DNA from 3 places in the Streptomyces sp. NPDC043908 genome. Region 1 is predicted to be linked to each of the others. Evidence: riboswitches for the same ligand, from Rfam matches in the RefSeq annotation. Region 1 holds a riboswitch; each other region holds the start of a gene.
What was found. A riboswitch is a leader RNA that binds a small molecule or an ion and turns the genes downstream of it on or off. The one in region 1 is predicted to bind cyclic di-AMP.

Region 1 (4,295 bases):
GACGCGGTCGAGCGCGGCGAGCACCTTCACGCCCCGCTCGGTGCCCAGGTACCGGCCGGCGCTCCCGGCCCGCGCGCTGTCGACGTCCTGGCCGGGGCGGTACTTGCCGCTGAGGAAGCCGGAGGCGAGCGCCGAGTAGGGCACGGCGGCCAGACCCGAGCGGCCGGCGGTGTCCTGGAGGGTGCCCTCGTAGGTGTCGCGCGAGACCAGGTTGTAGTGCGGCTGGAGCGCGACGTACTTGGCCAGGCCCTCGCGGTCGGAGAAGTCCAGGGAGTCCTGGAGCCGCTCCGGGGAGATGTTGGAGGCGGCCACCGCACGCACCGTGCCGTCCTTGACCAGCTGGTCGAGCGCGGTGACGATCTCCTCGACGGGGACCGACTCGTCGTCGAAGTGCGTGTAGTACAGGTCGATGTAGTCGGTGCCGAGCCGGCGCAGCGACTCCTCGGCGGCGGCCTTGATGGTGGGGGCCGCGAGCCCCTTGAACGAGGCGTGCGCGCCGCCCTTGGTGGCGATCACGACGTCCTCGCGGTTGCCGCGCGCCGCCAGCCACCTGCCGATGATCCGCTCGGACTCGCCGCCCTCGTTGCCCGGGGCCCACGCCGAGTAGACGTCGGCGGTGTCCACGAAGTTGCCGCCCGCCTGCGTGTACGCGTCGAGCACCCCGAAGGAGGCGGCCTCGTCGGCGGTCCAGCCGAAGACGTTGCCGCCCAGGGCGAGCGGGAAGACGGACAGGTCGGAGGAGCCCAGGGGGCGCAGCGTGGTCATGGGGGGTGAACGGGCCGACGGGGCACGCCTATTCCGCGCCCCCGCCCGCCGGGCAGGCCCCCTACGGGTTGAGGCCCTTCGACTCGAGCCACGCCATCGGGTCGACTCCCGTGCCGCCCGGGGTGTGCACCTCCAGGTGCAGATGCGGGCCCGTCACGTTGCCGGTGGCGCCGACGCGGCCGATCGTCTCGCCGGTCGTCACCTTCTGCCCGGCGCTGACCGCGATGGAGGACTGGTGGCAGTACCAGAGCTCCGAGCCGTCCTCCAGCTCGATCACCGTGCGGTATCCGTACGAGCCGGACCAGCCCGCCGACTTGACCGTCCCGCCGTGGACCGCCTTGAGCGGGGTGCCGGTGGGCGCGGCGAAGTCGAGGCCGGTGTGGTGGCCGGAGGACCACATCGAGCCGGCCTGGCCGAAGGTGGAGGTGATCGTGTACGAGGCGACCGGGAGCGAGTAGCTCTTGGCCAGCTCGGCCAGCCGCTCCTCCTCGGCCTTCTTCGCGGCGGCCTCCTCGGCGGCCTTCTTCTCGGCGGCCGCCTTCTGCTGGGCGGCGCTCTGCGCGGCCTTCGCCTCGGCCGCCGCCTGCTGGGCCGCGGCCTTCTCGGCGGCCGCCTTCGCCTCGGCTTCGGCGCTGCTGCGCTGCTGATCGGCCTGCTGGAGGATGCGGGCGCGCAGGGCCTCGCCCGCCCCTGTGGCGCCCTGCTCGGCCGCGGCCCGGGAGACGCCCGCCATGGTGAGGGGGGCGCTCGCGACGGCTCTGTCGGCCTCGGCCAGGGGGGACGCGTCGGGCTTGTCGTCGCCCGCGATGCCGGTGATGAGCGCGCCCACGCCCGGCAGGGACTTCACATCGGGGAGATTGTCCGCGACGGAGTCGGGCAGGGATATGGAGACCGGCGGCTTGGTCTGCGCACTGGCCATGCCACCCGCGCCGACGGCCGCGATGACGCCGACGCCGAGGACGGTGGAGCTGCGGGCGAGCCCGCCGCGCTGCTTGATCACGCGGTGCCGGCCGCGTACCGGGGAGACGGACTCCTCCGTGGGGTTCCACTCCTCCCACACCTCGGTGCCGCTGGGCGCGGGCCCGTACGGGGCGACGGGGGGAAGCGGCGGGGTGCCGAGGGCAGGCTCGTTGGACGCCACGGGGGCGCGCTCCTTTCCTTCCTTCTCGCCTACCGGGTTGGCGGTGGGGGTCCCCCCTGCTCCTTGAGAGCTCGGGGGAGGGTTCGGAGCAGGAAGGTCTCCTACGGGCACGTTTCGACGGTGCGAAGGTGCTCGATTCACCCCAAGGTGGTGGTTCCCCGGTTCCCTTGCGGAATTCGGCGCGTGCGCACGGTGCCGCCTCTACGACGGCTGGGACGACCGCGCTGCGTTATCGAACGTTAATAGACAGGCGGACCGGATTCCAAGCCGTTCCCCGTAATCCCCGGCCCCAGCGCCTGATGCCCCGTCAAACAACGTGCGCTCGGGCGTCGTTCGGGCACGGTCCGTCACGGAACCACCGGCGTCGTCCGCCGCCGCTCCGGCCGCCGCGCCCGGGGCCGCCGCACCGCCAGCAGCGCCATGTCGTCGTTCGCACCGCCGCCCGTATGCCTGCGCACATCGTCGACGAGCGCGTCCAGGAGCTGGTCCGGCCCCGGGAAGATCCGGCCGCGCAGCCGTTCGTGCGGGTCGTAGAAGACCCCGGGCGGCCGGGCCGAACGCGCCTCGGAGAGGCCGTCGGTGTACAGGAGCAGCGTCGCCCCGAGCGGGAAGGGGTACGTGTCCGCCCGGTCCGGCCAGACCCCGAGTTCCGCCATCCCCAGCGGCAGCGCGGGGTCGGAGGGGGTGAGCGCGTCCAGCGCCCCGTCGGCGTGGAGCAGCAGCGGTTCGGGGTGGCCCCGGTTGACCAGGCGTACGGCCGTGGCGTCGCGCGGGATCTCGGCGAGCACGGCCGTGGTGAACCCCTCGAACGCGTCCAGGCCGTCGCGCCGGGTGCCCTCCCGGGTCAGCGCGCGCTCAAGGCGTCCGGCCACCGCCTCCAGCGTCTGCTCCTGCTCGGCGGCCTCCCGGAACGCCCCGATCACCACGGCCACCGCCTCGACCGCCTCAAGGCCCTTGCCCCGGACGTCCCCGACGACCAGGCGCACCCCGTACGGCGTGTCCTGGACGGCGAAGAGGTCCCCGCCGATGAACGCGCCGGCCTGCGCCGCCTCGTACCGCGCGGCCACCTGGAGGCCGCCGATCCGCTCGGCGGGCGTGGGCAGGACGGCGCGCTGGGCGGTCTCCGCGATGACCCGCGCCGACGCCAGGCGTTCGCCGCTGCGGCGCAGCATGCGGTTGGTGAGCAGGGCCAGCGCGCCGACGGTGGTGACGGTGAACAGCTCGCTGACCGCCTCCCCGGTGCTGGGGACGTCGTGGAGGTACTCGGTGAGCAGGACCGCCCCGACCGCCGAGGCGCCCGCGACAGCGGTGCCCGCGGGGCCGAAGAAGGGGGCCGCGGTCAGCGGGGCGGCGGCGAACAGGGCCGCCGCGGTGAGATCGGGCGGTGTCGCCACGTCGAGGACGACCCCGGCGACCAGCAGCAGCGCGGGCAGGGCGCGCACCAGGGCCGGACGCCGGGAGCCCTCCCGGCCGCCGCCGTCCGTTCGCTGCCGCACCTGTGGTCTCCCGCCCGTCCGCGGGGCCGCCGCCGTTCCCGGCGCCCCACTCAGGGTGCCGGGCCGGGCCGCCCGCCGCGAACGCTCCTCGGCCAACCGGGTGCGCGCGGCGCCCCTCAGTGCCGTTCGGCGCCGGTCGCGATCAGCCGCGCCCGGCATCTGCGGGGCCCGGCCCGGCCGTGGACGCAGGTCCCCCGGGCGTGGCGGCGGGCCGCCGGGCCGCCGTGGACGGTGGGGACGCCGCCCTTGGCGTGCGAGGGCGCGGAGATCCAGGGCGGGGCGGGCGACAGGGGCGGCGACAGCGGCAGGGAGAGGCACATCAGGAGCGTGCACAGGGCGAGGAACAGCGGCACCGCGGGCGCCCTGCGCCGCGTCGCCGCCCGCAGCAGTCCGTCCACATGCTCGCGCATAGCAATCGTGAGACTACTGTACGTACGCGCGCCCGCGCGGGCCGTCGGGGAAATGCCGAAGGCCCGGCACATTCGCATGTGCCGGGCCTTCGGTCTTCAGTAGCGGGGACAGGATTTGAACCTGCGACCTCTGGGTTATGAGCCCAGCGAGCTACCGAGCTGCTCCACCCCGCGTCGGTAAACACAACTGTACGGCATCCCGGACGGTGCTCCGTACCGCTTTACGGACGGCGCCGCGCTCACGCCGACCAGTGCCCCCGCGAGGCGGCCAGCACGAAGCCGGGGCCGAAGCCGATGATGAGGCCGGACTGCCGGTCGCCGGGGGCCTGCGCGAAGGTGCGGGCCAGCACGTCGAGGACGGCCGAGCCACCCAGGTTCCCGTTGGCGGCCAGGCTCGCCCAGGCGTGCCGCAGGGCGCCGTGGTCGCGGTCGCCGTCCAGGCCGAACCCGGCGGCGGCGTCCTGGAGGACCCGGGGCCCGCCG
Region 2 (4,295 bases), on a different contig from region 1:
CTGGCGGGACGGCGGCCAGGAGGTCGACGTGTTCGAGTACCACCCCGACAACCCCGACCTGCTGGAACTCACCAACCACGTCCGCGACGCCCACCACTCCCACCGCGACCCCTCTGTCGCCCCCGGCGCCCTCCTCGATCTGAGGGTCGAGTTCGGCGCCCGCTCGGTGGCCTGGTGGGTGAACGGCGCGCCGGTCTTCGCCGACCACAAGGGGGTGGGCCGCCGCTGGCACGCCCACCTCATCGTCAACCTCTCGGTCAGCGCGGGCCGATTCCATCCGCGGCCCGCTCCCGAGGTGTCGGAGATGTCGTTCGAGGTGCCCGCGCTACGGGTGTACCGGGAGCCCCCAACGCCCGTATGACGCGGGCTTCATGACATCTCGTCACCTGACAGTTGCCCGACGGTGTCTCAGGCGCGGGTGTCCGTACGGAAGGTGACGTCCTTGCCGGAGAGCGTCGCGGTGAGCCCTTCGGATCTCGTGGTGATGGAGGTGAGCGCCAGGCCGTCCGGAATCCCGTCGAGCTCGATCTCGCGCTCCAGCATGCCGGTGACGATCCCGCGCACCGCCTTGGGCAGGTCGTCGCCCGCCTTCACGGACCGCAGCTTCAGGGTGCGGCCGCCCGCCGTCTCCACGCGCGCGCTGGCTCCGACCTTCCCGAAGAGCGGCAGCGAGGCGGTGGCCGCGACGCGCGGCTCGGACCTGGTGCTGTCCCGGCTGTAGCCGATGTCGATGCCGAGTGCGCGGGACAGGTCCCGGTAGGACACGAAGGCGGTGGCCCTGGCGGAGGCGGCGTGTGCCTCGGAGGCGTGGGAGGAGCGCCGGAGGTGGTCGAGTTCGACGTTCAGGGTGGTGATGGGGAGCCTGCCGCCGTCGCGGCCCGCGGGGATGTCCGAGGCCTCGATGTCGACGCGGTCGAGGGTGCCCCCGGCCAACTGGGTCAGTACGGGGAAGCCGTGCACCTCCACATGGGGTGCGGACGGGAGCCCCCGCGCCTTCTGGAACGCGTCGGCCGTACGGTGTTCCGTCCAGGAGGCCGCGGCCCGGTCCCCCGCCACGGCCAGTCCCGCCAGCACCACGACGGCGACGGCGTACTTGCACCATCCCCGCAGTGCCCGGCCCGCCGCGGCACGCGCCTTCAGCACGGGGCCCCCTCCTCGGGGACGGGGTGCGCGCAGATGCCGCACGCGGCGCGGAAGGCGCTCAGGAGCGGGGCGCGCAGCAGCTCGTCGGGCAGGTCCTGGCGCGCGGCGACGGTGCTGACCAGGCCGGTCACGGCCAGCTGCGCCCGGACCGTGCCCGCCAGGTCGTCCGCGTCCGCGAAGGCGGCCAGGGTCTCCGTGCGGTGGTCACCGAGATCCCCCAGGCCCTCCACTCCGGCGAGGGCGCCGGGCAGCACCGGCAGCCCGGAGTTGAAGAGCAGGGCGAGCCGGGAGCGGTGGCGCAGCGCCAGATCGACGAGATCGGCCGAGGCCCGCAGCTGCCGCTCGGGTCCCTGCGGCAGGGCGCCCCAGGTGGCCCGGAGCGCGGCGAACTCGGTGAGGGGGCCGATGAGCGTCGCGGCGAGCAGTCGTTCCTTGGAGGGGAAGCGGTGCAGCAGCCCGGTCTTCGAGTAGCCGACCCGGTCCGCGATCTCCTGGACGGAGGTGCCGAGGTACCCCTGGGCGGTGAAGAGCTCGGCGGCGGCCTCGACGATCTCCGCGTCGAGTTCCGCGCGCGTCGGGCGTGGCATGCGGTCCTCCCCTGAGCCTGGTCACGCCACCGTAACAGACCATCTGGTCCTGGATGGACCAGATGGTCCGGCGGCTGCCGGCGGCTGCCAGCGGCTTGCGGCGGGGAGGTTTTGTCGGTCGGCGGGCTTCCGTCAGTACGGACCGTTGACGTTGTCGATCGAGCCGTACGTCTTCGCCGCGTAGTTGCACGCGGCGACGATGTTGGCGACGGGGTCGTAGCTGTCCGTCGACGTACCGGGCACGTGGAAGGCCTGGAAGGTGGGGTCGATGACCTGCAGGAGGCCCTTGGAGGGGGTGCCCGCGACGGCGTTGGAGTCCCAGTTGTTGATGGCGAAGGGGTTGCCCGACGACTCGCGCATGACGTTGCGGTAGATGCCGTCGTAGGAGCCGGGGATGCCGTGCTGGGCCATGATGTCCAGCGACTGGCGTATCCAGCCGTCCAGATCGTTGCCGTACGTCTTCGCCACGGCGGCGGTCGCCTGCTGGGGCGGCGTGCCCGTCCGCGCCGAACGGTCGGCCCGGGCCGGGGTGGCGGGGCGGTCGGCGGACGGGGCCTTCGCCTTCTTGCCCACCGCCAGCTGGAGGCCGGGGTGGATCAGCGCCGGGTTGCCGCCGATCGCCTGGCGGTTGTCCTTGTAGAGCCTCTTCCAGCCGCCGCTCACGTCGAGGTCCTGGGCGATCTTGGAGAGCGTGTCCCCGGCGACGACGGAGTAGGTCGTCGGGGCCGCCTTCGCCGCGCCTGCCTTCTGCGCCACGATCGGCTTGGCGGACACGGCACCCTTGGCGGCGACGGCGGGAGCGGCCTTCGGGGCGGCGGCGTGGGGGGCGGCCGAGGGTGCGGCACCGGCGCTCGTCGCGCCGATCACCGGAATGATGAGCGCGGCGCCGCCCGTGCCCGCGGCGGCGATGCCCCGGGTCAGGCTGCTGGACTTGGGGCGGCGGTGCTTACCCTTTGCAGGCATGGCGAATTCCTCTCCTTCGCCTGCGAGGTGAGCTGTCGGGTTCGGGCGAGGGCTGCCCGGCCGCGCTGCACGCGGCTTCACCCCGAGCCGTTCCGTCCTCCGGATCCGGCGACTACCTGGGTCCCCCGCTCCTGCCTTTTCGTGTGTGGGAGGTTTCCGGACAGCGGCAGGATTCGGCGGTCCATCCGGATTTGAGCGAGACCGTAATCGAATGGGCCCGGCGGAAACAAGAGCGTGAATTCATTCCGGCATCGGAGAGAAAGATCCATCGGTGCCGGGGATACGAGCGCCCTTCTCCCCGTATCCCCAACTCGCCTTCCACGCAACGGAATGAGCGCATCACCCTCGCGCGCGCACCGGGGCCCGAAGTGACCCACTTCACTTCTTCCGCGGCCTTGGAGAGGGATTCCTGCGCGTTCCCCAGAAGAATGAACGGGCGTTGGCGGCGCGCAAAAGAAAAGCTAAGCCCCTTTATCATTCCCAATGAATAGATTGACGACATAGGAGCGAAACCGGGCGCCCGCCGTCCATTTCGGACATCTAGGCGGACGGCTCCGACGGCGTCTCCAGCAGGGCCGCCTCCTCGTCGGTGAGCCGGAGCCCGCCGGCGGCCACGTTCTCCACCAGGTGGTCCGGGTTGCCCGTGCCGGGGATGGCCAGCACGTGCTCGCCCTGCCGGAGCGTCCAGGCGAGACGGACCTGCGCGGATGTCGCGCCGTGCGCGCGGGCGACCGCGAGGACCGCCTCGCTCTCCGCGCCGGCCGCCTGCCCGGCGCCGCTCTCGCGGCCTTCGCCCGCGATGGCGAAGAACGGGACGAACGCGATGCCCTGCTCGCCGCAGAGCCGCAGCACCTCGCCGGAGCCCGTCCGCCTGCTGTCCAGGCCGTACCGGTTCTGCACACAGACCACGGGCGCGATCGCCTGGGCCTCCGCCAGGTGCTCGGGGCCGATGTTGGAGATGCCCAGGTGGCGGATGAGGCCGGCCTCGCGCAGCTCGGCCAGGGCGCCGAAGTGCTCGGCGAGCGAACCGGGCCCGTTCAGGCGCAGGTTGACCACGTCGAGGTGGTCGCGGCCGAGCTGGCGCAGGTTCTCCTCGACCTGGCCGCGCAGGTGTTCCGGGGTGGCCCAGGGCAGCCAGGCGCCGGACGCGTCGCGCCCCGGGCCGACCTTGGTGGCGATGACCAGATCGTCCCGATAGGGCGCGAGCGCCCGGTTGATGAGTTCGTTGGCGGAACGGAGCCGGGAGAAGTAGAAAGCCGCGGTGTCGATGTGGTTGACACCGAGTTCGACCGCGCGCCGCAGCACGGCGAGGGAGCGCTCGCGGTCGCTCGGCGTACCGAGGTCGAACGCGGCGCTCCCGGTGAGGCGCATCGCGCCGAATCCCAGGCGGTTGACCGACAGGTCACCGAGTTTCCAGGTGCCCGCGGCCGCCGCGTGGATCGTCTCCGTAGTCATGATCGCAGTCTGTCATCAGGACCGGCGCGAACGGAACGCTCCGACTCGGAGCACGGCGAGGCCTACGCGGACTGTGAACAGTCCACGACCTCAACGCACTCAATGCGCCGAACGGACTCGCGCCCTGCGCGGAAAAGCGCGCCGGGG
Region 3 (4,295 bases), on a different contig from region 1:
GCATGAGCACTCCCGCCGAAGGCGCCGGGGAGCCAGCGGGCCCCGCCCTCCCCGATGTCGCCCCGCGCCTGCGCGAACTGCGCCGCCGCCGGGGTCTCACCCTGGAGGCCGCCGCCCCGCGGGCCGGTCTCTCGCCGGCGCACCTCTCCCGCCTGGAGACGGGCGCCCGCCAGCCCTCGCTGCCGATGCTGCTGGCGCTCGCGCGTACCTACGGTACGACGGTCTCGGAGCTGCTGGGCGAGATGGCGCCCGGACGCGAGCCCGTCATCCGGGGCGGCCGGGCCGAGCCCGCCGAGGCCGACGGCTGGACCTACCACCGGGCCGGGCACCCCGGCCGCGCCATGCAGGCCCTGCGCGTCGAGGTCCCGTACGGCACCCAGCGCGAGCTCGTCCGCGTCCACCCGGGCGAGGAGTGGCTGCACGTCCTGTCCGGGCGGCTGCGGCTCACCCTGGGCGACGCCACGCACGAGCTCGACCCCGGCGACAGCGCGCACTTCGACTCGCTCACCCCGCACCGGATCTCCGCCGTCTCGCACGGCGGGGCCGCGTTCCTGTTCGTCCACACCCTGCTCCAGAGCCCCGATCCGCATCCGCACCATCCGCACGGCTGAGAGGTACGACATGTCGCAGAACCAGGGACGGTCCGGCGTCGACACCCGGGAGACGAAGTTCCCCCGGGGTCTCGTGGTCCGGCTGTTCGCCTATCTGATCGCGGGCCACATCTTCGCGGCCTTCCTCTACCTGCTGTTCACGGTCGGCAAGTGACCGGGCGCGCCCCCTAGACGGCGTCCTCGACCAGCCGCTCGCGCAGCCGCTCACGGGTCTCGGGGGAGAGCCCGAGGCCTTCGGAGAGGTAGCGCTCGGTGCTGCCCCAGGTCTCCTCGATGGTCTCGAAGGCCGCGTCGAGATAGCCGGCGCGGGCGTCGAAGAGGGGGTTGAGCAGCTCCACGACCTCGGTGCTCAGGCCGGCGGGGGAGCTGTCGCTGCGGTGCATCTTGTAACGGCGGTGCGGGTCGTTGGACTTGAGGTAGTCGGCCTCGATGGCGTCGCGCTCGACGCCCACCGCGAGCAGCGCCACCGCGATGGACAGCCCCGCGCGGTCCTTGCCCGCCGCGCAGTGCATCAGGGCCGGGACGCTGTCCTCGGCGAGCGCGTGCAGCACCCTGCTGTGCTCGGCCGTGCGCTGGCGGATGATCGTGCGGTACGAGCGCGCCATCCGCTCGGCGCCCCGGCCTTCGGAGAGCACCGACCGCAGCTGGTCGATGTCGCCGTCGCGGACCATCTTCCAGAACTCCGCCCCGTCCGCCGGGTCCGTCAGCGGTATGTTCACGTTGCGCACCCCCGGCAGCTCCACGTCCGGGCCCTCCAGCTTCTGGTCCGCCGCGTTGCGGAAGTCGAAGACGGTGTGGAGGCCGAGCGAGGCGAGGAAGGCCGCGTCCTGCGCGGTCGCGTGGGCGAGGTGGCCGCTGCGGAAGAGCCGTCCGTACCGCAGCCGCCGGCCGTCCACGGTCGGCAGTCCGCCCACGTCACGGAAGTTGCGGACGCCGGAGAGCTCGGGTTCGGTCGAAGGGATCTGCGGAGTCTGCTGGGTCACGTTGGCTCCTGATGGGGGTCGAAAGAAGATCACGCCGCCTCGGTCCCGACGATACGACATGGGTTCCCGGGGCAATCATCTCGATCGTCTGGCCGGAATGCGACCCCTTCGCGCCCATTGCCCCGCGCGAAGTCCTGTCCCGATGCCGGCGCCGCCGTTGGCGCCTGTGTGTACCTGTGCGGTCCTGGGGCTCGGGATGATCCAGACCGGGGATGGCGGACGGGTCCGGTTGCTTTCCGGTCGCATGTGAGCAAAACGGGCAGAGTGGGGCGGTGGTGGGGGAGAGGGGTGAAGAGGGGCAGAACTTTCGCCCTTATGGGGCGATTTGGTGACCCCTGTCCATCTCCCGCTCGGGAAAGGGGGATTACCCGTGAGCAGCGTCATATCCGTGACGTTCCGTGGTGGCGGTCCCGGATGAATTCCCCCGTCCGGCCGGGCCCGTTGGGAATGACGGTCGACGCAGGGTGACCGCGATTCCCGTAGGAATTCCCGGCCGGGAATGCCGAAGGGAAATCGGCACTTGTCGTGGCCCACCGGGCTCGCTTACGGTCACCGCAATCCGAGTGGACCGCCGAATCCTGCCACCGCTCGGAATCCGCACCCATCCACGCGTGGCAGGAGCGGGGGACCCAGGTAAGCGCCGTCCGGAATTCCGGCACGGCTCGGGGTGAAGCCGAAGCACCGTGACCGGTGCCCGGCCGGGCATCTCCAGCCCGAACCCGACAGCTCACCTCGCAGGCGCCGGAGAGGAATCCGCCATGCCCGCGAAGGGTAAGCACCGCCGTCCCAAGTCCAGCCCGATATCCCGGGGCATCGCCGCCGCCGGAACGGGTGGCGCCGCGCTCGCCATCCCGCTGCTCGGCGCCACCGGCGCACACGCCGCCGTGCAGACCGCCGCCCCCGCCACCGCGCCCCAGCAGGCCGCCCGCACCACCGGGACCCTCGCCGCCGCCGCGCCCCAGGCCGCCCCGACCACGTACAAGGTCAAGAGCGGCGACTGCCTCTCGCGGATCGCCGAGGACCACCGGCTCGGCAGCTGGCAGCGGCTCTACCGGGACAACCGCGAGGTCGTCGGCGCCGACCCGGCGCTGATCCGCCCGGGCATGAAGCTCGTGCTCGGCGCCAAGGCCAGGACCGGCGCGCCGCACGGCTCCGCCAGGACGACCACGCACGAGTCCGGCACGAAGGCGGCGTCCCCCGCGCCCCGCACCCCGGCGCCGTCCTCGCCCGCCCCGGCCACGAACACCTCCACCACCGCGGACCAGGGCTCCTCCACCGGCTTCCGCGCGCCGCTCGACAGCGTGAGCATCGGCACCCCGTACCGCATGGCCGGGTCCATGTGGTCCAGCGGCTACCACACCGGCGTCGACTTCGCGGCGGAGACCGGCACCACGGTCAGGGCCGTCGGCCCGGGCACGGTCGTCTCGGCCGGCTGGGGCGGGGCCTACGGCAACCAGGTCGTCATCCGGCACGCCGACGGCATGTACTCCCAGTACGCCCACTTCTCCCAGCTCTCCGTCTCGGCCGGGCAGACCGTGACCGCGGGCCAGCAGATCGGACTCTCCGGCGCCACCGGCAACGTCACCGGCCCGCACCTGCACTTCGAGATCCGCACCACGCCCGACTACGGCTCGGACGTCGACCCGATCGCCTATCTCAGGCAGCAGGGCGCGGCCCTCTGACGAAGCCGGTCGGCCCCGGATTTGTCCGGTGCGCCGGAGGTATTCGGCGTATTCCCGCTGGGCGAAACTGACCGGGTGGTCTATATCACCCACCGTCAACCCCTCCTTACGGTCGCGTAGGTCACACCGGTAGGGGAAAGATATGGTCCCGTGGCAGACGATTCGAGATCATTCAACAGCGGTACGTTCGGGTCGTACACGGCGATCGGCGACAGCTTCACGGAAGGCGTCGGCGACCCCGGCCCGGACGGGGCGTTCGTCGGCTGGGCGGACAGGTTCGCCGTGCTACTGGCAGATCAGCGACCGGAGGGGGCCTTTCGCTACGCCAATCTCGCGGTCCGCGGCAGGCTCCTCGACCAGATCGTCGAGGAGCAGGTGCCGCGGGCCAAGGAACTCGCGCCCGACCTGGTGACCTTCTGCGCGGGGGGCAACGACATCATCCGGCCGGGCAGCGACCCGGACGACGTGGCCGAGCGCTTCGAGCGCGCGGTCGCGGACCTGAAGAGCACGATCCCGACGGTGATGGTGACCACCGGGTTCGACACGCGCGGGATTCCGGTCTTCAAGCATCTGCGCGGCAAGGTGGCGACGTACACCGCGCACGTGCGCTCCATCGCGGACCGCTACGGGTGCCCGGTGCTCGACCTGTGGTCGCTGAAGTCCGTGCAGGACAGGCGGGCGTGGGACGGCGACCGGCTCCACCTGTCGCCCGAGGGGCACACCCGGGTCGCGCTGCGCGCCGCCCAGGTGCTCGGGCTCGCGGTGCCGGCCGACCCGGACCAGCCGTGGCCGCCGCAGCCGCCGCGCGGCACCCTGGAGGTGCGGCGCGACGACATCCAGTGGGCGCGCGAGCACCTGGCGCCGTGGATCGGACGACGCCTGCGGGGCGAGAGCTCGGGCGACCACGTGGAGCCCAAGCGCCCCGACCTGCTGCCTCTCTGACGGGTCATCAGCCCAGTCGGCCCTCCGTGGCCGACGGCGTCACCGACGGACCGCCCCGAGGGCGGCGCCCGCACGGC

Region 2: it holds a riboswitch for cyclic di-AMP, as region 1 does, so the genes downstream of both, AC069K_RS08175 (transglycosylase SLT domain-containing protein) here and AC069K_RS33345 (M23 family metallopeptidase) in region 1, are expected to answer to the same signal.
Region 3: it holds a riboswitch for cyclic di-AMP, as region 1 does, so the genes downstream of both, AC069K_RS23710 (LysM peptidoglycan-binding domain-containing M23 family metallopeptidase) here and AC069K_RS33345 (M23 family metallopeptidase) in region 1, are expected to answer to the same signal.

Annotation. Positions count from the first base shown of each region.
Region 1 covers NZ_JBWKEI010000022.1:67,173-71,467, reverse strand. Annotated here, with positions in the region: gene AC069K_RS33350 (aldo/keto reductase) at 1-765, opposite strand, end outside; gene AC069K_RS33345 (M23 family metallopeptidase) at 827-1,906, opposite strand; cyclic di-AMP (ydaO/yuaA leader) riboswitch at 1,919-2,098, opposite strand; gene AC069K_RS33340 (PP2C family protein-serine/threonine phosphatase) at 2,254-3,498, opposite strand; gene AC069K_RS33335 (hypothetical protein) at 3,519-3,812, opposite strand; tRNA gene AC069K_RS33330 (tRNA-Met) at 3,913-3,986, opposite strand; gene AC069K_RS33325 (PhlD) at 4,052-4,295, opposite strand, start outside.
Region 2 covers NZ_JBWKEI010000003.1:31,573-35,867, reverse strand. Annotated here, with positions in the region: gene AC069K_RS08190 (LamG domain-containing protein) at 1-361, shown strand, start outside; gene AC069K_RS08185 (LmeA family phospholipid-binding protein) at 409-1,143, opposite strand; gene AC069K_RS08180 (TetR/AcrR family transcriptional regulator) at 1,137-1,730, opposite strand; gene AC069K_RS08175 (transglycosylase SLT domain-containing protein) at 1,863-2,693, opposite strand; cyclic di-AMP (ydaO/yuaA leader) riboswitch at 2,698-2,882, opposite strand; gene AC069K_RS08170 (aldo/keto reductase) at 3,234-4,148, opposite strand.
Region 3 covers NZ_JBWKEI010000011.1:15,396-19,690, forward strand. Annotated here, with positions in the region: gene AC069K_RS23695 (helix-turn-helix domain-containing protein) at 3-611, shown strand; gene AC069K_RS23700 (DUF6126 family protein) at 622-765, shown strand; gene AC069K_RS23705 (tyrosine-protein phosphatase) at 779-1,594, opposite strand; cyclic di-AMP (ydaO/yuaA leader) riboswitch at 2,183-2,348, shown strand; gene AC069K_RS23710 (LysM peptidoglycan-binding domain-containing M23 family metallopeptidase) at 2,353-3,276, shown strand; gene AC069K_RS23715 (SGNH/GDSL hydrolase family protein) at 3,427-4,218, shown strand.